2 regions of the Mycobacterium saskatchewanense genome follow, and region 1 is predicted to be linked to the other one. Evidence: riboswitches for the same ligand, from Rfam matches in the RefSeq annotation. Region 1 holds a riboswitch; the other holds the start of a gene.

Region 1 (14,349 bases):
CCGGTGCGCGCCTACCTGTCGGTCGACGACATCGTCGCGACGGCGCTGGCCTGCGGAGCGGACGCCATCTACCCGGGCTACGGATTCCTGTCGGAGAATCCGGACCTGGCCGCGGCATGCGTTTCGGCGGGGATCACGTTCGTGGGCCCCAGCGCGGAGGTGCTGGAGCTGACGGGCAACAAGTCGCGGGCCATCGCAGCGGCGCGGGCGGCGGGTCTGCCGGTGCTGGCCTCCTCCGCGCCCTCGACGTCGGTGGAAGAGCTGGTGTCGGCTTCCGAGTCGATGACGTTTCCGCTGTTCGTCAAGGCGGTGGCCGGCGGGGGCGGCCGCGGCATGCGGCGGGTCGCCGACCCGGCGGCCCTGCCCGAGGCGATCGAGGCGGCCAGCCGCGAGGCCGAGTCCGCCTTCGGCGACGCCTCGGTGTTCCTCGAGCAGGCCGTGCTCGACCCGCGCCACATCGAGGTGCAGATCCTGGCCGACACCCAGGGAAACGTCATCCACCTCTACGAGCGGGACTGCAGCGTTCAACGCCGCCACCAGAAGGTCATCGAGATCGCGCCGGCGCCGAACCTGGATCCCCAACTGCGCGAGCGCATTTGCGCGGACGCGGTGGCGTTCGCGCAAAGTATCGGCTACACGTGTGCGGGCACGGTGGAATTCCTGCTCGACGAGCGGGGCAACCACGTCTTCATCGAGATGAACCCCCGCATTCAGGTGGAGCACACCGTCACCGAGGAGATCACCGATGTCGACCTGGTGTCTGCCCAACTGCGGGTCGCCGCCGGGCAGACCCTGGAACAGCTTGGCCTGAGCCAGGATTCGGTCGTCCCGCACGGTGCCGCGTTGCAGTGTCGCATCACCACCGAGGATCCGGCCAACGGCTTCCGTCCCGACACCGGCCGGATCACCGCCTATCGCACCCCGGGCGGCGCGGGGATTCGGCTGGACGGCGGTACGACGCTGGGTGCGGAGATCAGCGCGCACTTCGACTCGATGCTGATCAAGCTGACCTGCCGAGGGCGCGATTTCGCCACCGCCGTACGCCGGGCGCGGCGCGCGGTCGCGGAGTTCCGCATCCGCGGGGTGTCGACGAACATCCCGTTCCTGCAAGCGGTTCTGGACGATCCCGATTTTCGGGCCGGCCGAATCACGACGTCGTTCATCGAACAGCGTCCGCAGCTGCTCACCGCGCGCAGCTCGGCCGACCGCGGCACCAAGATCCTCAGTTACTTGGCCGACGTCACGGTCAACAAGCCGCACGGCGAGCGCCCCTCGACCGTGTATCCCTACGACAAGCTCCCCGACATCGACCTGTCGGCGGACCCGCCTGCTGGATCCAAGCAACTCCTCACCGAACTGGGACCGGAGGGTTTCGCGTCCTGGCTGCGGGAATCGCGCGGCGTGGGCGTCACGGACACCACGTTCCGCGACGCGCACCAGTCCCTCCTGGCCACGCGGGTGCGCACCAGCGGACTGATCATGGTGGCGCCCCACATCGCCCGCACAATGCCGCAGCTGCTGTCGATCGAATGTTGGGGCGGGGCGACATACGATGTCGCCCTGCGCTTTCTGAAAGAGGACCCGTGGGAGCGGCTGGCGGCCCTGCGCGAGGCGGTGCCCAACGTATGCCTGCAGATGCTGCTGCGCGGCCGCAACACCGTTGGCTACACGCCCTATCCGGCGACCGTCACGACGGCGTTCGTCGAGGAGGCGACGGCGACCGGCATCGACATCTTCCGAATCTTCGACGCGCTGAACAACGTTGACTCGATGCGCCCTGCGATCGACGCGGTCCGCAACACCGGCACCGCCGTCGCCGAGGTGGCGATGTCCTACACCGGCGATCTCAGCGATCCGGCCGAAAAGCTCTACACCCTGGACTACTATCTGAAGCTGGCCGAACAGATCGTCTCGGCGGGCGCGCACGTGCTGGCGATCAAGGACATGGCCGGGTTGTTGCGCGCCCCGCCGCCACCACGCTGGTCTCGGCGCTGAAGTCGCGGTTCGACCTGCCGGTGCACGTGCACACCCACGACACCCCCGGCGGGCAGCTCGCCACCTATGCCGCGGCCTGGCACGCCGGAGCCGACGCGGTCGACGGCGCCGCGGCCCCGCTCGCAGGGACGACGAGCCAGCCCGCGCTGTCGTCGATCGTGGCCGCCGCGGCGCACACCAGCCGCGACACGGGGCTGTCGCTGGCGGCGGTGTGCGAACTGGAGCCGTACTGGGAGGCGCTGCGCAAGGTCTACGCGCCGTTCGAATCCGGGCTGCCGGCTCCAACCGGCCGGGTCTACCGCCACGAAATCCCGGGCGGCCAACTGTCCAACCTGCGCCAGCAGGCCATCGCCCTGGGCCTCGGTGACCGCTTCGAAGACATCGAAGACGCCTATGCCGGGGCCGACGCGATCCTGGGGCACCTGGTGAAGGTCACCCCGTCGAGCAAGGTGGTCGGGGACCTGGCGCTGGCGCTGGTCGGTGCGGGCGTCAGCGCGCAGGATTTCGCCGACGACCCCGCCCGTTACGACATCCCCGACTCCGTCATCGGCTTTCTGCGCGGGGAACTCGGTGACCCGCCCGGTGGCTGGCCGGAGCCGTTGCGCACCAAGGCGTTACAGGGTCGCGGTCCGGCGAGGCCGGAACAACACCTGTCGTCCGCAGACGAAAGGGCGTTGGCCCTGCCGGGCGCCGAGCGCCAAGCGACGCTGAACCGCCTGCTGTTCCCCGGGCCCACGAAAGAGCTCGAGGATCACCGTGAGCAGTACGGCGACACGTCGCGGCTGAGCGCCAACCAGTTCTTCTACGGGCTGCGGCAGGGCGATGAGCACCGCGTCGAGCTCGAGCGCGGCGTGGAGTTGCTGATCGGTCTGGAGGCCATCTCCGATGCCGACGAGCGCGGCATGCGTACCGTGATGTGCATCCTCAACGGGCAGTTGCGCCCCGTCTTGGTGCGCGACCGGAGCATCGCCGCGGACGTGCCGGCCGCCGAAAAGGCCGACCGCACAAACCCCGACCACGTCGCCGCGCCGTTCGCCGGCGTCGTCACGGTGACCGTGGACGTCGGGGACGAAGTGGAAGCGGGACAGACGATTGCGACGATCGAGGCGATGAAGATGGAGGCCGCGGTCACCACCGCGAAGGCCGGGAAGGTCGCGCGGATTGCCGTTTCGCGGACCGCTCAAGTCGAGGGTGGTGACCTGTTGGTGGTGGTCGGTTAGCGGACGGCCCCAGCCCCTAGGCCGGGCCGCCATACTGCCACACCAGCGTGTGGGCGCCGGTCATCGTCGGGTTGCACCACATGGTCCGGCCGTTGGCGTCCTGGGTGGTCGCGTGCAGCACGGTGCACGCTTCGCCGGGCCCCGGGGCGTCGGCGCGGGACGGACCGGCGACGAAGGCGAACGGAGAGGCGGCGGCCAGCGCTGCGGCCAGGGCGAACCGAAGTGTCTTCATGGTGGACTCTCCTCGGGCGCGGCTTCATCCGACGGTATCCGGCCAAGAACCCGCGGGCAAAGGAAACTTTGCCCGAACGTGATCGCGCGGGGCTAGAACAGGTTCTAGTCTTCAGACCATGGGATTCCTGAAGCCCGACCTGCCGCAGATCGACATGGACGAATGGAACAAGGGCACCCGCAGCGAAAAGATCCGCCCGATGGCCAAACACTGGGCCGAGGTCGGGTTCGGCACGCCGATCGTCCTGCACCTGTTCTACGTCGTCAAGATCCTCCTTTACATCCTCGGCGGCTGGCTGTTCGCGTCGGCCACCAATGGTCTCGGCGGATTCACTCACGTGGCGTCGTGGTGGTCCGAGCCAATCGTGTTCGAGAAGGTCGTCCTCTACACGATGCTGTTCGAGGTGATCGGCCTGGGCTGCGGCTTCGGGCCGCTGAACAACCGCTTCTTCCCGCCAATGGGCTCGATCCTGTACTGGATGCGGTTCGGCACCATCCGGTTGCCACCGTGGCCCGACCGCGTCCCGTGGACCAGGGGAACCAAGCGCAAGCCCGTCGATGTTGCGCTGTACGCGCTCTTGCTCCTGCTGACGCTGAGCGCGCTGTTCGCCGACGGCACCGGCCCGGTACCGGAACTGGGCACCATGGTGGGGCTGTTGCCGTGGTGGAAGATCGTCCTGATCCTGCTGACGCTGGGCGTGCTCGGGTTGCGCGACAAGGTGATCTTCCTGGCCGCCCGCGGCGAGGTGTACGCCACCATGGCCGTAACCTTCCTCTTCGGCGGCGTCGACATGATCGTCGGGTCCAAGGTGGTGTTCCTGGTCATCTGGATGGGCGCGGCGACGTCGAAGCTCAACAAGCACTTCCCGTTCGTCATCTCCACGATGATGTCCAACAACCCACTGGTGCGACCCCGGTGGCTGAAACGGCGCTTCTTCGAGAAGTTCCCGGACGACCTGCGTCCCGGGCGGCTGTCGCGCTGGCTCGCGCACCTCAGCACGGCCATCGAGATGCTCGTGCCGCTGCCACTGTTCTTCTGTCACGGCGGCTGGCCCATCACCGTGGCCGCCGTCGTGATGGTGTGTTTCCACCTCGGCATCCTGCTGTCGATCCCGATGGGGGTGCCGCTGGAGTGGAACGTCTTCATGATCTTCGGGGTGCTGTCGCTGTTCGTCGCGCACGCCCGCCTCGGGCTGGCCGATTTGAGACACCCGGTTTTGGTCGCGGTTCTGTTCGCCGTCATCGTGGGAGTCGTGGTGCTCGGCAACATGTTCCCGCGCAAGATCTCGTTCCTGCCCGGCATGCGGTACTACGCGGGCAACTGGGACACCACGCTGTGGTGCATCAAGGGATCGGCGAGCGAGAAGATCTCGCGGGGCATCGTCGCGATCGCCAGCATGCCGCAGGCCCAGCTGGAGCGGTTCTACGGCAGCCCCGAGGCGGCGCAGATCCCGATCTACATGGGATATGCGTTCCGCGGCTTCAACACTCACGGCCGGGCGCTGTTCACGCTGGCGCACCGCGCCATGGCGGGCCAGAACGAGGACGACTACGTCATCACCGACGGTGAGCGGATCTGCAGCACCGCCCTCGGGTGGAACTTCGGTGACGGCCACATGCACAACGAGCAACTGATCGCCGCGTTGCAGCAGCGCTGCCATTTCGAGCCGGGTGAGGTGCGGGTGGTCCTGCTCGACGCGCAACCGATTCACAAGCAGACGCAGGCCTACCGCCTGGTGGATGCGGCGACGGGGGAGTTCGAGCGCGGGTTCGTCCGGGTGGCCGACATGGTGACCCGGCAGCCCTGGGCGGACGACGTTCCCGTCGAGGTGGTCTCGGACTAGGGCCGCGAGCGTAACCGCACTGCGAAATAATCGCGCGAAAATCGCAGTGGGGTTACGCTCGCGAAACCCTACGCCCCCGCCCGGACCTCCCGCGCCGCCGCGACCATGTTCCGCAGCGACGCGGTCACCTCGTCGACCGAGCGCGTCTTCAGCCCGCAGTCCGGATTCACCCAGAGACGTTGGGGTGGGACGGCTTTGAGCGCCGCGCGCAGCGACTCGGCCATCTCGCCGGTGCTGGGCACCCGCGGCGAGTGGATGTCGTAGACGCCGGGACCCACGCTGTTGGAGAAGCCGACCGAGTTGAGATCGTCCAGCACCTCCATGTGCGAGCGCGCCGCCTCGATCGACGTGACGTCCGCGTCCAGGTCGGCGATGGCGCCGATCACCTCGCCGAACTCCGAGTAGCACAAGTGGGTGTGGATCTGGGTTGAATCGTCGACGCCCGAGGTGGCCAGCCGGAAGGCGCCGACGGCCCAACGCAAGTACTCATCTTGCTGTGCCCGACGCAGCGGTAACAGCTCGCGCAGCGCCGGCTCGTCGACCTGGATGACCGCGATGCCCGCGGCCTGCAGGTCGACGGTCTCGTCACGGATGGCCAGCGCCACCTGGTTGGCGGTGTCGGCGAGCGGCTGGTCGTCGCGGACGAACGACCACGCCAGAATCGTGACGGGCCCGGTCAGCATCCCCTTGACCGGCTTGTCGGTCAGCGACTGGGCATACGAGATCCATTCCACCGTCATGGGTTTGGGCCGCGAGACGTCCCCGTACAGGATCGGCGGACGGACGCACCGGCTGCCGTACGACTGCACCCAGCCGTTCTGTGTGGCGAAGAAACCCTCCAGCTGTTCGGCGAAATACTGCACCATGTCGTTGCGCTCCGGCTCCCCGTGCACCAGCACGTCGAGCCCGAGTTCCTCCTGCAACTTGATGACGTCGGCGATCTCCTGCCTCATCCGGCGGACGTACTCGGCCTCGTCGATCTCCCCGGCCCGAAAAGCCGCACGCGCCTTGCGGATCGCGGAGGTCTGTGGGTAAGAGCCGATTGTCGTGGTCGGCAGCGGCGGCAGGTGCAGCCGCGCCTCCTGATTCGCCCGCCGCTGGGCCGCATCCCCGCGGTGCACGCCCGCCGCGACGATCGAGGCGATGCGCGCCCGCAGCTCCTCGTTGCGCAGACGCGGGTCGTTGCGGCGGGAGGCCACGGCCGCGTTGGAGGCCGCGATCGCGTCGGCAACCGCGTCCCGCCCGTCGCGCAGCGCGCGCGCCAGCGTCACCACCTCGGCGACCTTCTCCCGACCGAACGCCAGCCAGCTGCGCAGGTTGTCGTCCATTCCGGTCTCGGGTTCCAGCGAGTACGGCACGTGCAGCGTCGAGCAGGACGTCGAAACGGCCACCGTCGCAGCCGATCCCATGAGGGAGGCCAGCCGGTCCAGCGCCGACTCGAGGTCCGTGCGCCAGACGTTGCGCCCGTCCACGACGCCGGCCACCAGCGTCTTGCCCGCCAGCTCGGGCACGCCGGCCACGGCGGTGTCGGGGCCGTACACCAGATCGACGCCGATCGCCTCGACGGGCGTGCGCGCCAGCCCGGCCAGGGCGGCGCCGGGGTCACCGAAATAGGTGGCGACGTAGATGGCGGGCCGGTCGGCCACCGCACCGAGCTTGTTGTAGACAGCCTCGGCCAGCGCGGCGGCGTCGGGGGAGATGTCGGTTACCAGCGCCGGCTCGTCGAACTGCACCCACTGCGCGCCGTTCGCGGCCAGCAGCGACAGCAGCTCGGAGTAGACCGGCACGAGTTCCTCGAGCCGCGCGATCGGCGCGCCGGCTCCCTTGACTGCCTTGCTCAGCAGCAGGAACGTGATCGGCCCTATGACGACGGGACGTGCCGGGATTCCTTGCTCGAGCGCCTCGTTCAGTTCGGCGAGGACCTTGTGCGGATGCAGCGCGAACGTGGTGGCGGGTTCGATCTCGGGCACCAGGTAGTGATAATTGGTGTCGAACCACTTCGTCATCTCCAGGGGCGCGACGTCCTTGTTGCCGCGCGCCAAAGCGAAGTAGCGGTCCAGCTCATCGGGGATCTGCGCAGCGCGCGACGGTAGGGCGCCCAGCATGACAGCCGTGTCGAGCATCTGGTCGTAGTAGGAAAACGTGTTCACCGGCACGGAATCCAGTCCGGCCGAGGCCAGGTGCGAACACATGTCGCGGCGCAGCGTCGCGGCGACGGACTCCAGCTCCGAACGGCTGGTGCGTCCGGCCCAATAGCCCTCGGTAGCGCGCTTGAGTTCGCGGTTGGGGCCGATGCGCGGGGAACCGGTAACGGTGGCGGTGAAGGGTTGTGAGGTCACGATCTGGTCCTATCGATCGACGGGTGGTCACCGCCGGCGGACGCGCAGCCAATCCGCGCTGCGCGGCGCACCTTTGGCCCACCTCCGCAACGCGCACAGCCTAACGCCCATTCCACGAGGCGATGAGCCGCCGGACGCGGCGCGCCCGGCACAGCCGGCAGGTCTTCGGACTCGCAGGCGCGCACCCGGTTGGTGCTCCGCCCGGCCGACTATGCGGCCCGAAAGGGCCGCTCAGGAGCCGGGCAGAATTCCTAGTGGCCGTCGCTTCCCAGCCTCTGTTGCCGTGAGACCAGTGCTGTTGACGGCGGTCGTTCCTGCTCACCGCTGCGGGACAGTCCCGGACTTCCACCGGGTTCCCTCTCACGAAGCGTTACTAACCTGCCTCGTTCGATGCCGGCGCCGCGCGATGCGGCGACGGCAGACCAGCTGCGTAGCGGAGCCTACCCCCCGCCGGTCGGGGGTCCCCAACGACTCGGCGAGCGCGTCGAGAGTGACGCCACGGTCACGGTGGTGCCGTGACGGACAGCAGCGTCACGTTCGTGCCGGGGTCAGCCGCCCAGCGCGGCGGCGATCGGGATGTCGCCGTTGTTGAAGTCGACGGTTCGGCCGATCGTCGAGTCGTCGGCCAGCGCGGCGGCCACGACGGCCGCGACGTCCGCGCGCGACACCGCGCCCGTTCCCTCGCCCAGTTCGATGCGGCCGGTCGGTGGGTCCAGGGTGAGCCGGCCGGGTCCCAGGACGGTCCAGTCCAGGCCGCTGGCGCGCAGATGGGCGTCCGCCGCCGCCTTGGCCTCCGCATAGGCGAAGAACGAGTTGTCCTGCGGCACGGCGTGGTCGGGACCCGCGCCGAAGTACGACACCATCACGAATCGCCGCACCCCCGCCCGCGCGGCGGCGTCGATCACCCGAATGGCGGCGTCGCGATCAACGGCGTAGGTCCGCGCCGGGTTGCCGCCGCCGGCCCCGGCGGAGAACACCACCGCGTCGTGGCCGGCCAGCAGCTGCGCCAACTCGTCGGTGTCGAGCGGCTCGATGTCGGCGACCACCGGATCGGCGCCGGTGGCCGCGACGTCGTCGGAGTGCTCGGGGTTGCGGAAGACGGAACTGACCTCGTCACCGCGTCCGGTGAGGATGCGGGACAGCTGCAGCGCGACCTTGCCGTGGCCGCCGATGACGGCGATGCGTGCCATGCCAACCGACCGTACCCGCCTAAACTGGGCTAGTCGCTCCGCAGTCCCTCGATCGCGAGCTCCATGATCCGTTTGGCCTGCCGCTTTCCCTCCGCCCCTGCGCCGACCCGCCACAGGAAACTCATCAGCAGTAGGACGTCGGCGGGATCGAGATCGGACCGCAAGGATCCCGCCTCGGCGCAAGCCTCGACCAGCTGACCGACCGCGGCGACGACGGGCGCGTACGTCTCATTGATCGCATCCTGCGCCGCCGCACTATGGAGCGCGTCGCCCAGGCCGTGTTTGACGCGAACATAGTCGGCGAGCTTGAGAAACCACAGACGCAACGCCTCCAGCGGCGGATGGGTGCGCAGCATCCGGGGCACCGCACTCACCAGTCGCTGGACGTCATACCGGTATACCGCGAGGATCAGGGCTTCGCGGGTGGGGAAGTGGCGGTACAGCGTTCCGGCCCCCACCCCCGCGCGCTTGGCGATCTCGTTGAGCGAGGTGGTCCCCGACTCCGCGAACGCGTCGTGTGCCACGTCGATGATGTGTTCCCGATTGCGCAGCGCGTCGGCGCGAATCCGGGTGACGCCGTCGTCTGCCACGGACCGCACCTCCTTGGTCAACGGAGACCGCTCCGCTGTTGTACCGAGGATAAGTGGAGAACGTCTCCGTACGAGCAGGCGAGGCACAACGAAGTGGCGCGACCACAGCCAATCCGCGCACGCCTGCTCGCCAAGGCCGAGCGACCGGGCCAGTACCGTCGCCGCCGTTCCATGACGTCCACCGGAGCCAGTCGATGATCCCCTGATTATCTGGTGATGAGGAGATGACGGGACGTGCGCGGCTCGGGAACGACTCGACTTGGCGGCGGAGCCGTCGGTTGCCGCCGTCGCAATGCTCGGTATCGCCCCACTCCGCGGGGCCGAACAGGACCAGCCCGTTCAACACCAAGCAACAGAGCCCGTCGCCAGGTGAACAACGCATGCGCTGCGTGCGGCTCGGCGTTCTCGGTTGCCCGGGAGCCGATTTCGTCGCATAGCTTCAGGATTCCACGCTTCGGAGCCGGGACCGCGACGATCAATGACTGTCAGTTCGCGACATATGGTGTTGACAGCGTGGACATTTCACTCATCCGGCATCCGGCATCCGGCGAAGCTCGAACGGATTACGTTCACGTGCGAAGCGATGTCCGCGGTTCACGCTGGGGTGCCCCCGCGACTCCGGGCCAACGCTATCCGGCGGGGCTCAACTGCGGGATGCGTTCCGTTATCGCACGCAACTGCGCTTCATCCGAGATGCCCTGGAAGTCGTACCGCGGTGTGTACGGCGCCTCCAGCATGCGTATGTCGGCGTCAGTGAGCTCCACCTCGAGGGAGGCTATCGCCTCGTCGATCTGGCCGACACTGCTCGCGCCGACAATGGGTGCTGTCACGACGGGTTTGGCGCGCAACCAGGCCAGCGCCACCTGGGCTCGGCTGACGCCGTGCCTCTCGGCGGTAGCGCCGACGGCGTCGACGATGGCTTTGTCGGAGTCGCCACCGGTAAGGGCGTAGAGCATGTCGGCGAACCCGTCCTGCGACGACCGCGCCGTGGCTTTGGCGTCGCCCCAGGACCGCGCCAGTCGTCCGCGCGCCAGGGGGCTCCAGACGATGGCCCCCACACCCTCGTCGAGGCAGAGTGGGATCATCTCGCGCTCTTCCTCCCTGGCCAGCAGATTGTAATGATCCTGCATCGAAACGAATCTCGACCAGCCGTTGGCGCGCTGAAGGTGCAGGGCTTTGGAAAACTCCCACGCCGGCATCGACGAAGCCCCGAGATAGCGGACCTTGCCGGCCTTCACCAGGTCGTGAAGTGCCTCGAGCGTTTCCTCCAGCGGAGTGGCGTGATCGTTGCGATGGATCTGGTAGAGGTCGACATAATCGGTGCCCAGCCTGCGCAGCGAATGGTCGATCTCCGTCATGATCGCCTTGCGGCTCAAGCCCTTCCCGTTCGGTCCGGGCCGCATCGGATGCCTCAATTTCGTCGCGATGACGACGTCGTCGCGATCGGCATAGTCGCGCAGCGCCCGACCCAGGATTTCCTCGCTGCTGCCCTGCGAGTACATGTTGGCGGTGTCGAAGAAGTTGATCCCGGCTTCGATCGCGTGCCTGATCAGTGGTCGCGCCGCGCCTTCGGGCAGCGACCACACGGGATGGCCCCGCTCGGGATCGCCGTATGTCATGGCCCCGATCGCGATGGGAGACACGTCGAGTCCTGACGTGCCGAGCTTGATGTATTCCACGGTCGCTCCTTTGAAAGGGTGTAGCGGAGAATTCTCCGATAAGCTGCTTGGGAAGTTACCGGAGAGATCTCCACTTAGCAATCGACGGCGGGACAGCGGGTGATGTCCGTTTATGGCAGTTGTTCGTCATTGCGGACCCATGCGCTCGGTCATCATGCTGGGTTCATGAGCGCAAGAACCACCCATTTGGTCGCCGTCACCGTCTTTCCCGGTGTCGACGCGGTGGACGTGGCCTGGCCGGCCGAGGTCTTCGCGATGGCCAACCTCGCGCTGCCGGATGGCGCGCCGCACTACGAGGTGCGGGTGATTGCGAGCCGCCGTGAGCCGGTACGCACCTTCTCAGGGCTGCGGCTGGCCGTCGACCAGGCTTTCGGCGAGCTGGACCGGCCGCCCGACACCCTCGTGGTGACCGGACGGGTCGACATGAGCCCGATGCGCGGTCCCGTCGCGGTCGTCGATCCGCAGGTGGTGAACTGGCTGCGCCACCATGGCGCCGCTGCCGCTCGCATCGCGGCGGTTTGCGCGGGCAGTAACATCGTCGCGGCGGCGGGGCTTCTCGACGGTCACTGTGCGACCACGCACTGGGGGACAGCCGCTCAAGCAGAGTCAATTCAGTGCGGCGCTATCGCTACCGTCGGGGTCGAGGCCGGATATCGCCGAATTGCGGCGGTGGATCGGCTCGCACCTTTCCCACGACCTGACCGTTCCCGCCCTCGCGCGCCGCGTGGCGGTGACGCCGCGGCACCTGACGCGGGTGTTCCAGTTCGACGTGGGCTTGGCCCCGGGCGAGTTCGTCGAGCGGATGCGGGTCGAACACGCCCGCCGTCTGCTCGAGCGCACCGACTTGGCGCCCGAGCGCATCGCGTCCGAATGCGGATTGGGGTCGGCGAGGACGCTTTACCGGCTGTTCCGCGACCGCCTGGGCACGACGCCGGGCGAGTACCGCCAACGATTTGCCGGTGCGCCCGCTTAGCCCGTTCGGACCGGCCCTGGGAAACAGCGAAAGGTACTGTCGTGCACCAGATCTTCATTGGTTTGTACCGATACCGCCAGGCATGGACGGACCTGCCCGCGGCGGAGCGCGAGTCGTTCGTCAACCGAATCGCTGGCGCGATCGGAGATCTTCAGTCTCGAGGCGTAGAAGTCCTGGGCTTCGGCGCGAACGATCCGGAAATCGACTGTCGCGCACCCTATGACTTCTTCGGCGCTTACCGCGTGCCTGACCCCGGCACGCGACGGCTGATCGAGGCGGGCATTGCCGCGTCCGGCTGGTACGGCTACTTCGACCAGATCAATATCGGCGGGACCGCCTTGACGCCGCTCGGCGCGTTGTCGCAGAACATTCTGCTGCGGCCCGCTCTGCCGCAGGGACTGCCCACCGCCCCGACTTCGGATTATGTGAAGAAGCAGGCCACGGTGAACGGGCACACCATGGCGTACATCGAGGAAGGAAAGGGTGAGGCGGTCGTGCTCATCCACGGCGATGTGATGTCATCGTTCCTGTGGCACAACGTCATTCCCTACATCGCCGACCGCCGTCGTGCCATCGCCGTTGACCTCATCGGCGCCGGCGACTCCGACAAACTCCCCGCCGCCGGCGAGGGTACGTACAGCTTCGACACCCACGCCCGTTACCTCGGCGAGCTCCTGGACGAGCTGGAACTGGGGGATGACATCGCCTTGGTCGGCCATGACTGGGGCGCCAACCTGGCCTTCGACTGGGCGATGCGGCACGAGGACCGCGTGTGCGGGCTCGCGTTCGGTGAGGCCCTGCTGCCGCCGTTCGAGTGGGCGGACTGGCCCGTGATGGTGCGCGACGGGTTCTGGCATCTACGCACCGGGGAAGGCGGCGACGATGTCCTCGAGAACAATTTCTCTGTGAACTTCTCGCGTGCCAACATGCTGCGAATGCTGGCGCCGCAGGAGTGGGGCGAGATGGTCCGGCCTTACGCGAATCCCGGCGAGGATCGCCGCCCGACATTGGACTGGCCTCGGTCGATCCCCTTCGGGGACGACGACACGGAGATACGTCGAGTCCTGGAGGCGCAGGCGGCGTGGCTGGGCGCCACGCCAATTCCCAAACTGCACCTGGCCGGGATGCCCGGGGGGATCGACAAGGTTGGCGGGCGCCGCCGCGAGATCATCAGCACATTGCCCAACTCGACGGTGGCCACCGTGCAAGGCTTGCACTGGACACCGCTTGACGACCCGCATGCCACCGGGGCGGGGCTGGCGGCATGGCTCAGTGAGCTCGCGTCGGCGGTCCCCCGGTTGGACCGCCCGGCAACCTCCGAACGGAATCGATGATCTGATGGCCGGCCCCGGCGGCGAAATGGATTCGAGCCGCGAACTGCCCAATTGGTTTCGCACGCGATCGCCCGATCACGCGATCCACCTCTGCGAGACCGCGTTTCATCCGCACCGGCTCGAGTTGCTGGAATCCGGCGGCTTCGGCTTCGCCCAGCATTTGACGCGCGCCGGGCCCATCACATTGGCCGACCTGACCTACGATACCGACGTGTCGCTCAGCTTCGCTGGCGACCGAGATAGCTACTACATCCACCTCACACTCGACGGTCGGCTCGAGTCGCAGTATCTCGGCCGGCATCTGGTCTCTACTCCGGCGGTCGCGACGATATACCGGCCAGAGGCAGAGATGAGCGTCACTCGGTGGCCCGGTGGTACCCGCCATCTGGGCATCAAGATCGACCAGCTGGTCGTCGATACGGCGCTCAAGGCCCTGCTGGGCCGTTCGCCGGAGTCCTCCGTCGCCTTCACCGCAACACTGCCGCTGTCCGACCATGCCGCCCAAAGCTGGGTGAGCCAGGTGCGTTGGATCAATCGCGAATTCGCGCGTCCTGACAGCCCCCTACAGCATCCGGCGGTTCTGGACCCGCTGGTGGAGAGCGTGGTTTGCGGCCTGCTACTAGTCGCCGGACATCCCGACCGCGAAGGCCTCGCGGCCTCGACGCGACCCGTCCGGCCCCCTGCTGTCCGCACGGCTATGGACATCATCGAGAGCAAACCGCAATCGGCTTTGACGACGTCCCGGCTCGCGCTGGAGTGCCACGTCAGCGTCCGCGCATTGCAAGAGGGCTTTCACCGACACGTCGGAATGTCGCCCATGGCGTACCTTCGCCAGGTCAGGCTCCGTCGTGCGCGCGCCGATCTGCGCGCTGCCCACTCCTCCCACACCGGCGTCGCCGCCGTCGCGCACCGATGGGGGTTCGGGCACCTGGGGCGGTTCGCCGCCGCCTACAA
Region 2 (14,349 bases), 2.8 Mb from region 1:
GGCTAATCTCGGCGGTCGGTGCGGTGTTGGTCACCGTCGTACTCGAGTGCGACGAAGTAGTCCTCCCGGCCCATGTCCAGAACCCCGACCGTCCGCCCACGTCCTGGACCGGTATCTGCGTCGCCGGTCTCGGGAGACCGGCGCCGACGAACAGCAGACGCAGCCAGCTTTCCTTCGGCGGCGGGTCGCCGCCGTCCACCAACGGGAGCAACTCCCCGAGCCGCCGCACACCCCGCGCACCGCGGTGCCGCTTGGCCAGCAGTCTCGCCCACAGCCAGGCACCGCGGATGCAGTCTTCGAGTGACGGGTCGGCGAACCTGGGGGCGTACACGTCACGAAGGACCTTCCGGTACCACCGGCGCAGCTCGCACTCGCTCAACGCGTGGGCCACCATCGCTTCGCTGCCTAGAAAGACCTCACCCATGCGGAGATGGTGAGCCGGGCCACCGACATGGTCACCGAAATCGACGGCAACGCGGAAAAGTGCGAGTGGGAGTCACGGTGCGAGTCGATCTCGGCGATCAGACGCTGGCGCCAAGGCCCGCCAGACCCCTACACGTCGCTCGAGTAGCGGATGCCGCCGTCGGGAATGGACACGCCGGGCCACACCCGGGCGCCGCGGAGCAGCTCGCAGCGGGCGCCGATGTCGGCGCCGTCGCCGATCACCCCGTCGCGGATCAGCGCGCGCGGGCCGATGCGGACGCCGAAGCCGATGATCGAGCGCTCGATCACGCTGCCGGCCTCGATCTTGACGCCGTCGAAGATCACCGCGCCGTCCAACCGCACGCCGGGCCCGATCTCGGCGCCGCGGCCGACGACCGTCCCGCCGATCAGCACCGCGCCGGGCGCCACCGCCGCGCCGTCGTGCACGAGTTGCTCGCCGCGGTGGCCGTGCAGGGCGGGCGACGGGGCGATCCCGCGGACCAGGTCGGCCGAGCCGCGCACGAAGTCCTCCGGCGTGCCCATGTCGCGCCAGTACGTGGCGTCGACGTAGCCGCAGATCTTGACCTCGGGGTCCGACAGCAGGGCCGGGAAGATCTCGCGTTCCACCGACACCTCGCGGCCACGTGGGATGCGGTCGATGATTTCGCGCCGGAAGACGTAGCAGCCGGCGTTGATCTGGTCGGTCGGCGGGTCCTGCGTCTTCTCCAGGAAGGCGGTGACGCGGCCGTCTTCGTCGGTGGGCACGCAGCCGAAGGCCCGCGGGTCGCCCACGCGCACCAGGTGCAGGGTGACGTCGGCCCGGCGGTCCCGGTGGAAGTCCAGCAGCTGGCCCAGGTCGGCGCCGGAGAGCACGTCGCCGTTGAACACCATCACGGTGTCGTGGCGCAGGTGATCGGCCACGTTGGCGATGCCGCCGCCGGTGCCCAGCGGCCGCTCCTCGGTCACGTACTCGATCTGCAGGCCCAGCTTCGACCCGTCGCCGAACTCGGCCTCGAACACCTGGGCCTGGTACGAGGTGCTCAGGACGACGTGCTCGATGCCGGCCGCGGCGATCCGCGACAACAGGTGGGTGAGGAACGGCAGGCCGGCGGTGGGCAGCATCGGCTTGGGTGCCGACAGCGTCAACGGCCGTAGCCGGGTGCCCTTGCCGCCGACCAGGATCACCGCGTCGACTTGGTGGGTTGCCAACTCAGTGCCGCCCTTCTGCCAGTTTCTGCCTTGCCGATGCGCGCAGTGCGCTGCGCACCATCAGGCGGGACCGCGCCGCCAGCGAGGCGCGCAGCGTCCAGCGCAGCGGAGCCCGCCACCATCCGGTGTGCCGGTCGGCCAGGAAGAGATAGGTGCTCCGGTGGTGGGCGGCCAGGTGGCTGGCCGGGTCGTGCCCGGTGGAATGCCCTTTGTGGTGCAGGACCTCGGCCGACGGCACGTAGACGCTCTGCCAGCCGGCCCGGCCGAGCCGGTCACCGAGGTCGACGTCCTCCATATACATGAAGTAGCGCTCGTCGAAGCCGCCGATCTGGGCGAAGGCCGACCGGCGCAACAGCAGGCACGATCCGGACAGCCAGCCCACCGGCCGCTCGGTCGGCTCGAGCCGCTCCTGTCGGTAGGCCGCCGTCCACGGGTTGCGCTTCCAGATCGGCCCGAGCACCGCGTGCATGCCGCCGCGGACCAGGCTGGGCAGGTGGCGCGCCGACGGATACACCGACCCGTCGGGGTCGCGGATGAGCGGGCCCAGCGCGCCGGCGCGCGGCCAGCGGCCGGCCGCGTCCAGCAGGGCGTCGATGCTGCCCGGGCCCCATTGGACGTCGGGGTTGGCGACGATCACCCAGTCGTCCGCCTGGTCGAGCTGTTCCACCGCGCGGTTCACCGCGGTGCCGTACCCGAGGTTGGACCCCGTCTCGAAGAGGCGCACGTTCGGGTACCGCTGGACCGCCGCCTGCGGCGTCCCGTCGGTGGAGCCGTTGTCGGCGAGCAACACGCTCACCGGGCGGTCGGTGGCCAGCGCCAGCGACGCCAGGAACCGCTCCAGATGCGGGCCCGGCGAGTAGGTCACCGTCACGACCGGCAGGACGTCAGTCACGCGTTGAGGGTAACGGTCGGTTGGATGCGACGTTGACGTCAGATGGCGTGAGCATCGGCCAGCGCGGCCGCGAGCGCGGTGCGCCAGTCCCGCAGCGGCGTCAGGCCGGCCGCCGCCGACTCGCGGCCGCCCAGCGCGGAATAGGTCGGCCGCGGCGCCGGCCGCGGGAACTGCGCGGTGCTCACCGGGTGGACGCGCGCCGGGTCGGCGCCGCACTCCTCGAAGACCGCGCGGGCCAGCTCGAAGCGGGAGACCGCCCCCTCGTTGGCGGCGTGCAGGATGGGACCGGCCACGTTCGCGTCTGCGACCTGCAGCAGCGCGACGGCCAGGTCGCCGACGTAGGTGGGCGACCCGACCTGGTCGTCGACGACGTCGACCGGCCCGTCCCCCGCGGCCAGGCGGCGCATGATGGCGACGAAGTCCCGCCCGGTGCCGCCGGTGTACACCCAGGCAGTGCGGACGACGACCGCCCCGGGCGACGCGGCCAGCACGGCCCGCTCGCCGGCGAGCTTGCTTTGCGCGTACACGCCGCGCGCGTCGGTGTCGTCGCTGGGTTCGAAGGGGCGTGGGTCGGCGCCTCCGCTGAACACGAAGTCGGTGGAGACGTGGATCAGCCGGGCCCCGACGCGGTCGCAGGCCTTGGCGAGGTGCCCGGGCGCGGTGGCGTTGACGGCGTACGCCGCCGCCTCGTCGCTTTCGGCGGCGTCGACGTTGGTGTAGGCCGCGCAGTTGATCACCACGTCGCCGCCCCTGATCACCCGCTCCGCGGCGGCCGGGTCGGTGATGTCCCACTGCGATGACGTGAACGCCTGCGCGTCCCTCCCCTGCTCGGCGGTCAGCGCCGCGAGGCGGCCGCCCAGCTGGCCGCCCGCGCCGGTGATCAGGATCCTTGCCGACATGGTGTCGAGTGTGGCACGGCCGGGGCACGCCGAACCTCGCTACCCGCGAAGCGCATGTGCCGCAAGTAACCTATTGGGATGCCTGTGCAACATGTGGTTCGTGTGATTGCCACTGCGCTGACGCTCGCGATCGTGCTCGGCACCGGGCTGGCGTGGAGCAACGTCCGGTCGTTCGAGGACGGCATCTTCCACATGTCCGCGCCGTCGCTGGGCAAGGGCGGCGACGATGGCGCGATCGACATCCTGCTGGTCGGCCTCGACAGCCGCACCGACGCGCACGGCAACCCGTTGTCTGCCGAGGAGCTGGCGACGCTGCGCGCCGGCGACGAGGAAGCGACCAACACCGACACCATCATCCTCATCCGGATCCCCAACAACGGGAAGTCGGCGACCGCGATCTCGATCCCCCGGGACTCCTACGTCTCCGCTCCCGGCCTGGGCAAGACCAAGATCAACGGCGTCTATGGCCAGACCCGCGAGGCCAAACGCGTCAACCTGGTGAAGGCCGGCGACTCCGCCGAGCACGCCGCGGCGGAGGGCACCGAGGCCGGACGCGAGGCGCTGATCAAGACCGTCGCCGACCTCACCGGCGTCACCGTCGACCACTACGCCGAGATCGGCCTGCTCGGCTTCTCGCTGATCACCGACGCGCTCGGCGGCGTGGACGTCTGCCTGAAAGAGCCGGTGTTCGAGCCCCTTTCCGGGGCCGACTTCCCGGCCGGCCCGCAACGCCTCGACGGCCCGGAGGCGCTCAGCTTCGTCCGCCAGCGCCACGAGCTCCCGCGCGGTGACCTCGACCGCGTGGTCCGCCAGCAGGTGGTGATGGCGTCGCTCGCCCACCGCGTCATCTCGGGCAAGACGCTGTCCAGCCCGGCGACCGTCCGGCGGCTCGAGGCCGCCGTGCAGCGCTCGGTGGTGATCTCCTCGGGCTGGGACGTGATGGATTTCGTCCAGCAGATGCAGAAGCTGGCCGGCGGCAACGTCGCGTTCGCCACCATCCCGGTGCTCGACGGGGCCGGCTGGAGTGACGACGGCATGCAGAGCGTGGTCCGGGTGGACCCGCACCAGGTTCAGGACTGGGTGGCCGGGCTGCTGCACGACCAGGATCAGGGCAAGACCGAGGAACTGGCCTACACCCCGGCCAAGACCATCGCCGACGTCGCGAACGACACCGACATCAACGGGCTGGCCACCGCCGTGTCCCAGGTGTTGACCGCCAAGGGGTTCGGCGCCGGCACGGTGGGCAACAACGAGGGCGGGCACGTGAAGGGCAGCCAGGTGCGCGCCGCCAAGACCGACGACCTGGGCGCCCAGCAGGTCGCCAAGGAGCTGGGCGGCCTGCCAGTCGTCGCCGACCCGTCGCTCGCGGCGGGTTCGGTGCGCGTGGTGCTGGCCAACGACTACACCGGCCCCGGCTCGGGCCTGTCCGGCGGCGGCACCGTGATGGCCGCCCGGGCGTCGAACCCCGGATCGGGCGCCGACCCGAACGTTCCGCCGCCGTCGCCCATCCTGACCGCCGGCTCCGACAAGCCCGAGTGCATCAACTGAGCACCCTCAGCGCGGCCATCCTCGATCCGATGCTGCGGGCGGACCCGGTCGGCCCGCGCATCACCTACTACGACGACGCGACCGGCGAGCGCATCGAGCTGTCCGCCGTCACGCTGGCCAACTGGGCCGCCAAGACGGGCAACCTGCTGCGCGACGAGTTGGGCGCCGGGCCGGCCAGCCGGGTGGCAATCCTGTTGCCGGCGCATTGGCAGACCGCGGCGGTCCTGTTCGGCGTGTGGTGGATCGGCGCCGAGGTCGTCCTGGAACCGGGAACGGCCGATATCGCGCTGTGTACGGCCGCGCGGCTCGACGAGGCCGACGAGGTCGTGGCAGGGGGCGAGGTGGCGGTGCTGTCGCTGGACCCGTTCGGCCGCCCGGTTCCCGACCTGCCGATCGGCGTGACCGACTACGCGACCGCGGTGCGGGTGCACGGCGACCAGATCGTGCCCGAGCCGCGGCCGGGTCCCGCGCTGGCCGCGCACTCGGTCGACGAGGTGCTTGCCGAGTGCCAAACCGCCGCCGCGGCACGGGGTTTGACGTCGGCCGATCGGGTGCTCTCCAGCGCGTCGTGGGACCGGCCCGGCGACCTGGTCGACGGCCTGCTGTCGATCATGGCGGTCGGCGCGTCGCTGGTGCAGGTGGCCAATCCCGACCCCGGCGCATTGGAGCGACGGGTCCAGACCGAGAAGGTCACCCGGGTTCTCTGAGCCGTGATCCCTGCTCGATACATATTGATATCGCAATATTTCGATGTTAACGTCGGGCAAATACGACCGGACGGGAAGGGTGAACGATGGCGGCGTACGGGCTCTTGGGCAAGGCGGCGACGACGGTGGTCACCGGGCTGGCCGGGGTGACGGCCTACGAACTCCTGCGCAAGGCCGTGGCCAAGGCGCCGCTGCACGAGACGGCGGTTTCGGCGGCGGAGCTCGGGCTCCGCGGAACGCGCAAGGCCGAGGAGGCCGCCGAGTCGGCGCGGCTGAGGATCGCCGACGTCATGGCCGAGGCCCGCGAGCGTATCGGCGAGGAGGCCCCTACGCCGTCGGTCACCCCGGTTCACGACCACGAGCACTGATCGGGCGGGCATGTCCCCCGACCAGGTGATTTCCGATGCCGCCGGGCGTATGCGGGTGTCCGTCGACTGGGTGCGGCGCGATCCCCGGCGCGCGGTCGCGGTCGAAGAGGCCGTCGCCAAGGAGCCCGGGGTGCGCGCCGTGCACGCCTACCCGCGCACCGGATCGGTCGTCGTCTGGTACTCGCCCCGGCGGTGCGACCGCTCGGCGGTGCTCGCCGCGATCGGCGCCGCGGCCCGCGTCGCCGCCGAGCTGATCCCGGCGCGCGCGCCGCATTCGGAGGAGATCCGCAACGGCGACGTGCTGCGCATGGTGATCGGCGGGGCGGCGCTCGCCCTGCTGGGCGTGCGGCGCTACGTGTTCGCGCGCCCGCCGCTGCTGGGTCCGAGCGGCCGGCTGTTCGCCACCGGCGTCACCGTCTTCACCGGCTACCCGTTCCTGCGGGGGGCCCTGCGTTCCCTGCGTTCCGGCCGGGCCGGCACCGACGCGCTGGTCTCGGCCGCGACCGTGGCGAGCCTGGTGCTGCGCGAGAATGTGGTCGCCCTGACCGTGCTGTGGTTGCTGAACATCGGCGAGTACCTGCAGGACCTGACCCTGCGCCGAACCCGGCGCGCCATCTCCGAGCTGCTGCGCGGCAGCCAGGACACCGCATGGATCCGCTTGGCGGACAGCGAAGTTCAGGTCCCCATCGACAGCGTGGAGATCGGGGACGAGGTGATCGTCCACGACCACGTCGCGATACCGGTGGACGGGGAGGTGGTCGACGGCGAGGCGATCGTCGACCAGTCGGCGATCAGCGGGGAGAACCTGCCGGTCAGCATCACGGTCGGATCGCACGTGCACGCCGGCTCGGTCGTGGTGCGCGGGCGCCTGGTGGTGCGCGCCCACGCCGTCGGCAACCAGACCACCATCGGGCGCATCATCAGCCGCGTCGAGGAGGCCCAGCACGACCGGGCTCCCATCCAGACTGTCGGCGAAAACTTCTCCCGGCGTTTCGTTCCCACCTCGTTTGTGGTGTCGGCCCTGACCCTGCTCGTCACCGGGGACGTCCGCCGCGCGATGACCATGCTGCTGATCGCCTGCCCGTGTGCGGTCGGCCTGGCGACGCCGACCGCGATCAGCGCCGCGATCGGCAACGGCGCGCGCCGCGGCATCCTGATCAAGGGCGGTTCACACCTCGAGCAGGCGGGCCAGGTCGACGCGATCGTGTTCGACAAGACCGGGACGCTGACCGTCGGTCGTCCGGTGGTCACCAATATCGTTGCCATGCACAAGGATTGGGAACCCGAGCAGGTGCTCGCGTATGCGGCCAGCTCCGAAATCCATTCCCGTCACCCGCTGGCCGAGGCGGTCGTCCGCTCGACCGAGGAGCGTCACATCAGCATCCCGCCGCACGAGGAGTGCGAGGTTCTGGTGGGCCTGGGCATGCGCACCTGGGCCGACGGACGCACCCTGCTGCTGGGCAGCCCGTCGCTGCTGAGCGCCGAAAAGGTCAGGGTCTCCAAGAGGGCACAGGAGTGGGTGCACAGGCTGCGGCGCCAGGCCGAGACGCCGCTGCTGCTGGCCGTGGACGGCAAGTTGGTGGGGCTGATCAGCCTGCGCGACGAAGTGCGGCCCGAGGCGGCCGAAGTGCTGAAAGAGCTGCGCGCCAACGGGATTCGCCGAATCGTGATGCTCACCGGCGACCATCCCGAGATCGCCGAGGTGGTAGCGACCGAGCTCGGCATCGACGAGTGGCGCGCCGAGGTGATGCCGGAGGACAAGCTCGAGGTGGTGCGCGAGCTGCAGGGCGAGGGTTTCGTCGTCGGCATGGTCGGCGACGGCATCAACGACGCACCCGCGCTGGCCGCCGCCGACATCGGGATCGCCATGGGTTTGGCCGGAACCGACGTCGCCGTCGAGACCGCGGACGTAGCGCTGGCCAACGACGACCTGCACCGCCTGCTCGACGTGCGCGACCTGGGCGCCCGGGCCGTCGACGTCATCCGGGAGAACTACGGAATGTCCATCGCCGTCAACGCCGCCGGGCTGATCATCGGCGCGGGCGGCGCACTGTCCCCCGTCCTGGCCGCGGTCCTGCACAACGCGTCGTCGGTGGCGGTCGTGGCCAACAGTTCGCGGCTGATCCGCTATCGGCTGGACTAGACTGACCTCCCAACCCACGTCGCGTGCCCACGTTAGGGATTGACCAGCATGCCGCGGATCTTCCTGAGCCATTCCAGCAAGGACAACACCGAGGCGGCGGCGCTACGCCAATGGCTGATCGATCAGCGCCCCGAGCTGGTGAGCGAGATTTTCCTCGATATCGCCGAAGACTCGGGTCTGGCGCCGGGCCGGCGGTGGAAGGACGCGCTGCGCCAGGCCAACGAGCGCTGCGAGGCCGTCATCTGCCTCGTATCCCATGCCTGGGGAAGCTCACCCGAGTGCAAGACCGAATACCGCACCGCCGAGACGCTGGGCAAGCAGATCCTCGTCGCGCGACTCGAGGACACCGGCGACTCGGACATCACCGCCGAGTGGCAGCGCTGCGACCTGTTCGCGCCCGGCCCGACGACCGAGATCACGACCGCGGCGGGTGCTCCGGTGCTGTTCAACGCCGCGTCGCTCGACCAGCTCAAGAAGGCGATCGAGGGCACCGGGATCGGGCCGGAGAACTTCGTCTGGCCGCCGCGCAGGGACCCCGACCGCGCCCCGTATCGCGGCTGGGAACCCTTCGAAGACATCGACGCAGGCGTGTTCTTCGGGCGCAACGCCGCGATCATGCACGGCACCGACGAGCTGCGCAAGATGCGCTTCGCCGGCGTCAAGTCGTTGTTCGTCGTCCTGGGCCCCTCGGGCAGCGGCAAGTCGTCGTTCCTCCGCGCGGGGCTGATCCCCCGCCTGCAGCGTGACGACCGCAACTTCGCGGTGCTGGGCATCGTGCGCCCGGGACGCAACGCGCTCACCGGTGAGAGCGGTCTGGCCGCGGCGATTCACACGGCGCGCCGGGAGCTGGGCCTGGCCGGCGCCCCGACGTTCGGCGAGATCAAGACGATCTGCCGCGAGCCGGACGTGGGTCGGGTCTGCGAGCTGTTGCTCGAGATACGCGACGCCGCCGCCGCGCGGCTGGCCTACAAAGCCAACGCCAAACACCAGGCGCCGACGCTGGTGCTGCCGCTGGATCAGGCGGAGGAACTCTTCTCGGCCGAATCCGTGTCCGCACAGACCGCGCAGGAGGCGGCACGCTTCCTCGAGCTGGTGGCCGCCGTGATCGCCCGCATCAACACCGACGACGGCCGGCTCATCGTCGCGGCCACCATCCGCACCGACCGCTACGAGGCGATGCAGAGCCATCCGGCCCTCGACGGCATCGGCACCGACCTGTTCAACGACCTCAAAACGATGCCGCAGCACCACTTTCCGGGCGTCATCCGGGGTCCCGCCGCCCGGGCGTCCGAGGCGGGCGATCACCTCGCCATCGCCGATGACCTGGTCGATCGGCTGGTCACCGACGCCGGCGGGGGTGCCGACACGTTGCCCCTGCTGGCGCTCACCCTGCAGCGGCTCTACACCGATTACGGCACCGCCGAGGAGATCACCTCCGACCATTACCAAGCGATGGGCGGGATGCCCAACGTCGTCAACAACCAGATCGAAGACATCTTGTCGGCCGACCCCCGCGATCGCGACACCGCTCTGGAGTTGCTGCGTTCGGCGTTCATCCCCTGGCTTGCCTCGATCAACCCCGACAACGACAAAGCGCTGCGCCGGGTGGCGTTGGAGTCCGAGTTGCCCGCCGAAAGCCGTTCCCTGATCGACGCATTCGTGGAGAAGCGGCTGCTTGTTCGCGACCGCCGGGGCAGCGAGGTGGTTGTGGAAGTCGCGCTGGAAAGCCTGCTGCGCCAATGGGACGAGCTGTCCCACTGGCTGGAGGACGAGCGCCAGAACCTCGCGGCCGCAACCGATCTCGAGCGATCGGCTGCCGCATGGGACCGGCACGGACGCGACGAATCCTGGCTGCTGGGCGGATCGCGGCTCGCGGCGGCCGAAAAGGTGGCCGTTAGGCCAGGTTTCGCCGAGCGGCTCGCCGCCGCGGCCGAGTACCTCGCCGCCTCCCGGCATTGCGAGGAGGACAAACTCGAGATCGAGCGGCGCCGCCACTACGACGCGGTCGCGCGCCGGCTCGTCATCGAGGCGAAAGCGATGATGGCGCAGACCATCCCGGGCGGTGATGCCGGCGCCTTCCAACAGCTGCTCGCTGCCCGCGCCATCGCCTCGGAGCCCGACAACGTCCCGATCGCCGAGGCGCTGGCGCTGCGGCCCGGGACGCTGAAGATCATGGATGCCGGCAAGCCGTTGCTGGGCCTGGCGATCCGGCCCGACGGACAGCGCATCGCCGGCGCCGGCGACGACGCACTGATACGGATCTGGGACGCGGTCACCGGCCAGCCGGTCGGCCGGCCGCTGGCCGGCCACGACGTGCGGGTGCAGGGTGTGGCGTTCAGTCCGGACGGGCGCTGGCTGGGAAGTGCGGGCGGTGACCGGACGGTGCGCGTGTGGGACGCGGAAACCGGCGAGCCGGTCGGCCGGCCGCTGACCGGCCACGCCGGCGTCGTGTACGGCGTCGCATTCAGCCGCGACGGACGATGGGTGGCCAGCGCAGGCGACGACCGGACGGTGCGGGTCTGGGACGTGGCGACCGGTGAGCCCATCGGCGACCCGCTGACCGGCCACGCCGGCATCGTCTACAGCGTCGCATTCAGCCCCGACGGGCTGCTGGCCAGCGGTGGCGGGGACCGGACGGTGCGGGTCTGGGACCCGGTCAGCGGCTGCGCGGTTGGCAACGCCCTGACCGGGCACGGCGAAACGGTGTGGGTGGTGGCGTTCAGCCCCGACGGCCGACGGCTGGCGAGTGGGAGCCGCGACCAGACGGTGCGCTTCTGGGATCCGCTCAGCGGCGAGCCGCTCGGAGACCCGCTCGCCGGGCACACCGACGTTGTGCGCGATGTGTCGTTCAGTCCCGACGGGCAGCGCCTGGCCACCGCCAGCTACGACGGCACGCTGCGCATCTGGGAGGGGGCCACCAGCGAGACGCTGCGCGGGCACACCGACGCGGTGTACGGTGTGGCGTTCAGCCCGGACGGCCGGCGCCTGGCCTCGTGCAGCCAGGACGGCACCTCGCGGCTGTGGTGCGCCTCCGACGTGCGCGACGACCCGCCCCCGGACGCCGCCGAGGCGATGTGCGCCATATTGACCACCAACATGAGCAAAGAGCAATGGCCCGTCTGGGTTTCGCCGGACATCGAGTACATCCCGGCTTGCCCGGACCTGCCCATCCCCTAGCGGCACCGGTCGCGCCGCTAGGGCGTCGTCGAGATCGCCGTCAGGGTCGCCGAACCCGCCCGACCGCTACCACTGCGGCAATCTGGGCGGCGGGATCTACGGTCACCGTGCGATACTGTCGCCCGTAAGGCGACGACGATGCAGGAAGCCGGTGTGAATCCGGCGCGGTCCCGCCACTGTCATCGGGGAGCGACCCTCATCTGCCACGGCGCAAGCTGGAAGGCGAGGCGAGCGGCGATCCGAGAGCCAGGACACTCGCGTCGTCGCATCCTGCGACCCGGGGCGGAGTACCCCGAGAGAGCTGACTCACCCCCATGCCGCATCCGCCATGGGTGGCCGCCCGGCCGCGCCTTGCCGCCGCCGCGCCTGGGGTGTTCGCACCCGGCCGCCGCCGCAGCGTCTGCCGACGTACCGAGCCCGGCCGGTGGTCGCAATGACCGCCCCGATCTGGATGGGCTCACCCCCCGAGGTGCATTCGGCGCTGCTGAGCGCCGGCCCGGGGCCGGGCCCGATGCTGGAGGCCGCCCAGGCGTGGAACGCGCTCAGCGGCGCCTATCTGCAGGCGGCCGACGAGCTGGCCGCGCAGCTGGCCGCCGCCCGCGCCGCCTGGGCCGGGCCGGCCGCCGAGTCCTATGTCGCCGCGCACGGGCCGTACCTGGCGTGGCTGACGCGGGCGGCCGCCGACAGCGCGGGGACGGCGGCGCGCCACGAAACCGCGGCCGCCGCCTACACCGGCGCGCTCGCGGCGATGCCGACGCTCGGCGAGCTGGCCGCCAACCACGCCGCCCATGCCGTGTTGGTGGCCACGAACTTCTTCGGCCTCAACACGATTCCGATCGCGGTCAACGAGGCGGATTACGGGCGGATGTGGGCCCAGGCGGCCACCGTGATGGCCACCTATCAGGCCGTTGCGGCCGCGGCGGTGGCGTCCGCGCCGCGGACCGCCGCGGCTCCCCCGATCCTGAGATCCGCCGCGGCGTCGGCCGGCTTCGACCCCACCGCCCTGTTGGATCCGGTGTTCGATTTCTTCACCTGGCTGGACACGCTGATCCAGCAGCTCCTCGGGCCCGACCTCACGAACTACCTCGGCAGCCCTTTCTGGACCTTCGAGAACGTGGGAAACCTGCAGTCGATCGTCGACTACATCCTCAGCCCGCCCGCCGATTTCGCCACGGGACAACCGCTGACCCTGCTGGGCGCGACCCAACAGCTGTTCTCGTTGCCGGGACTGTACGCGGCCGGATATCCGGGCCTGGTGGCGGCCGCCGGGAACAACACTCCGCTGCTGATCTTCGCGACGATCGTCTACCTGATCGAGTGCGTCCTCGACCTGACCAACCAGATCCTGCAGTACGTGTACTTCGTGGCCACCACGACGCCGCTGTTGCTGTCGACCGCGCTTCCCCTGCTGGCCGCCCCGGTGGGCGCGCTCGGCGGCTTGGCCGGACTGGCCGGACTGGCCGGGTTGGCGCACCCGGCGCTGGTGCCGGCCACGGCGCCGCCCGCGGCGTTCGCGCCTGTGCCGAGTCCCGCTCCGCCGCCGCACTTCTCGGCCCCGGTCCCCGCAGCGGCGGCTGGGGCACCGGCCCCGGCGCCCACGCCCGCCCCGGCCGCGGCGCCGACCGCCCCGGCCACGCCGCCCGGGCCCGGTCCGGCGCCGTTCCCCTATCTGGCGGGCGGTTTCGGCATGCCTGCTCCGGCGCCTGCGAGCACCGGCGCCAAGAGGAAGGCGCCCGAACCCGACGTCGCCGCCGCCCCAGCCGCCGCTGCGGCCGCCGGCGAGCGGACGCGGTCCCGCCGGCGAAGGCGCGCGCAGTTCAGCCGGCCCGGCCGCGGCTACGAGTACATGGATGCCGAACCCGCGTCATGGGAGGCCGATCGGGGCGCGGGCGCACCGGGTCGCGCCGGGATCGTGCGCGGCCGGACCGCTGCCGCAGCGCGGGGGCTCACCACCCTCCCCGACGACGGGACCGGTCCGCCCATGCCGATGATCCCGGCCCCTGGCTGACGCCTCAGCAGCCGCAGCCGTGCCCGCGCCAGGCGCGGACACCCTCCCAGGCCGCGACGCCGGCGATCCCGAGACCCACCGCGGGATCGACCCACCAACCGCCCGGCCAAAACCCCGTCAGCGCAAGGGTGATCAGCACGCCGGCGGCCTGCGCGCCGCACAGGTAGTTCTGCATTCCCTCGGCCTCGGTGGCTCCCGAGTCCAGTTGCGCGCCCAGGCGGCGGTTGGCCCGGCCGAGAATTGGCATGAGCAGCAAGCCGGCGACCGTGAGCCCGATGCCGATCAGCGACGTCTCGGCGTGGTGCCGACCGGCCAGCTCGCGAACGGATTCGACCGCAATGTACGGGGCGGTCAGCCAGAACGACACCGCGACGCCCTGTTGCGCGCGCCGCTCGGCCAGCGGCGAAGCGGCCCGCGTTCCGGTGAAGCGCCACACCACCATCGCGCTCGCCAGCGCCTCGGCCGCACCGCCGAGCGCCCATCCGGTCAGTGCGACGGACCCGACGGCCATCCCCTGCCACAGGCCGACGACGCCCTCGACGAGCACCACGCCCAGGCCGATCCAGGCCAGCCGCCGCGCCCACTCGGCGCTGCGCTGCCAACCCGCGTCGCATGCCGTGGCGATGGCGCGGTCGTCGTCAATGAGGGGGAAAGTGGTCATGGGGCGAGGCTAGTGGCGGCTCGGTGCGGCCGCCGGCCGCCACACGCCGACGTAACACAACCGTGTCCGGCCACTTGCACACGGCACTCGCTGGAGCACGCCGACCCCTGGGCCAGGACCACTTGTGCTGAGCGGTCGGCAAATCCGCACGAGTCATCCCCTTACCCCGCGGGGGAAGCGGCCTACTCCGATAGGCCCGGTTCGAAGCTCGTACCGTCGCGACCCGTGAGCGGCGCCCGTTGCAGCGCAGACATTTGCTCGGTGAACTCCTTCACCAGGTAACTCTGCCGTTCGGCGGCTTGCGTCGCAGCGAC

Evidence for each region. Region 1 has a riboswitch for cobalamin ahead of metE (5-methyltetrahydropteroyltriglutamate--homocysteine S-methyltransferase). Riboswitches for the same ligand answer to the same signal wherever they lie in the genome.
Region 2: it holds a riboswitch for cobalamin, as region 1 does, so the genes downstream of both, G6N56_RS23915 (PPE domain-containing protein) here and metE (5-methyltetrahydropteroyltriglutamate--homocysteine S-methyltransferase) in region 1, are expected to answer to the same signal.

The regions. Positions count from the first base shown of each region.
Region 1 covers NZ_AP022573.1:2,346,316-2,360,664, reverse strand. Annotated here, with positions in the region: partial or broken gene G6N56_RS10775 (pyruvate carboxylase) at 1-3,215, shown strand, start outside; gene G6N56_RS10770 (hypothetical protein) at 3,232-3,447, opposite strand; gene G6N56_RS10765 (DUF3556 domain-containing protein) at 3,566-5,290, shown strand; gene metE (5-methyltetrahydropteroyltriglutamate--homocysteine S-methyltransferase) at 5,359-7,629, opposite strand; cobalamin riboswitch at 7,786-8,008, opposite strand; gene G6N56_RS10755 (SDR family oxidoreductase) at 8,178-8,819, opposite strand; gene G6N56_RS10750 (TetR/AcrR family transcriptional regulator) at 8,849-9,409, opposite strand; gene G6N56_RS10745 (aldo/keto reductase) at 10,039-11,088, opposite strand; partial or broken gene G6N56_RS29760 (DJ-1/PfpI family protein) at 11,191-11,628, shown strand; gene G6N56_RS29020 (helix-turn-helix domain-containing protein) at 11,750-12,061, shown strand; gene G6N56_RS29015 (haloalkane dehalogenase) at 12,103-13,395, shown strand; gene G6N56_RS10730 (AraC family transcriptional regulator) at 13,400-14,349, shown strand, end outside.
Region 2 covers NZ_AP022573.1:5,111,900-5,126,248, reverse strand. Annotated here, with positions in the region: partial or broken gene G6N56_RS23960 (hypothetical protein) at 12-424, opposite strand; gene manB (mannose-1-phosphate guanylyltransferase) at 553-1,632, opposite strand; gene G6N56_RS23950 (glycosyltransferase family 2 protein) at 1,634-2,524, opposite strand; partial or broken gene rfbD (dTDP-4-dehydrorhamnose reductase) at 2,517-3,423, opposite strand; gene G6N56_RS23940 (LCP family protein) at 3,502-4,971, shown strand; gene G6N56_RS23935 (TIGR03089 family protein) at 4,959-5,678, shown strand; gene G6N56_RS23930 (DUF1490 family protein) at 5,765-6,046, shown strand; gene ctpC (manganese-exporting P-type ATPase CtpC) at 6,057-8,189, shown strand; gene G6N56_RS23920 (toll/interleukin-1 receptor domain-containing protein) at 8,238-11,366, shown strand; cobalamin riboswitch at 11,465-11,643, shown strand; gene G6N56_RS23915 (PPE domain-containing protein) at 11,800-13,374, shown strand; gene G6N56_RS23910 (cation efflux transmembrane domain-containing protein) at 13,379-14,035, opposite strand; gene G6N56_RS23905 (YbaB/EbfC family nucleoid-associated protein) at 14,218-14,349, opposite strand, start outside.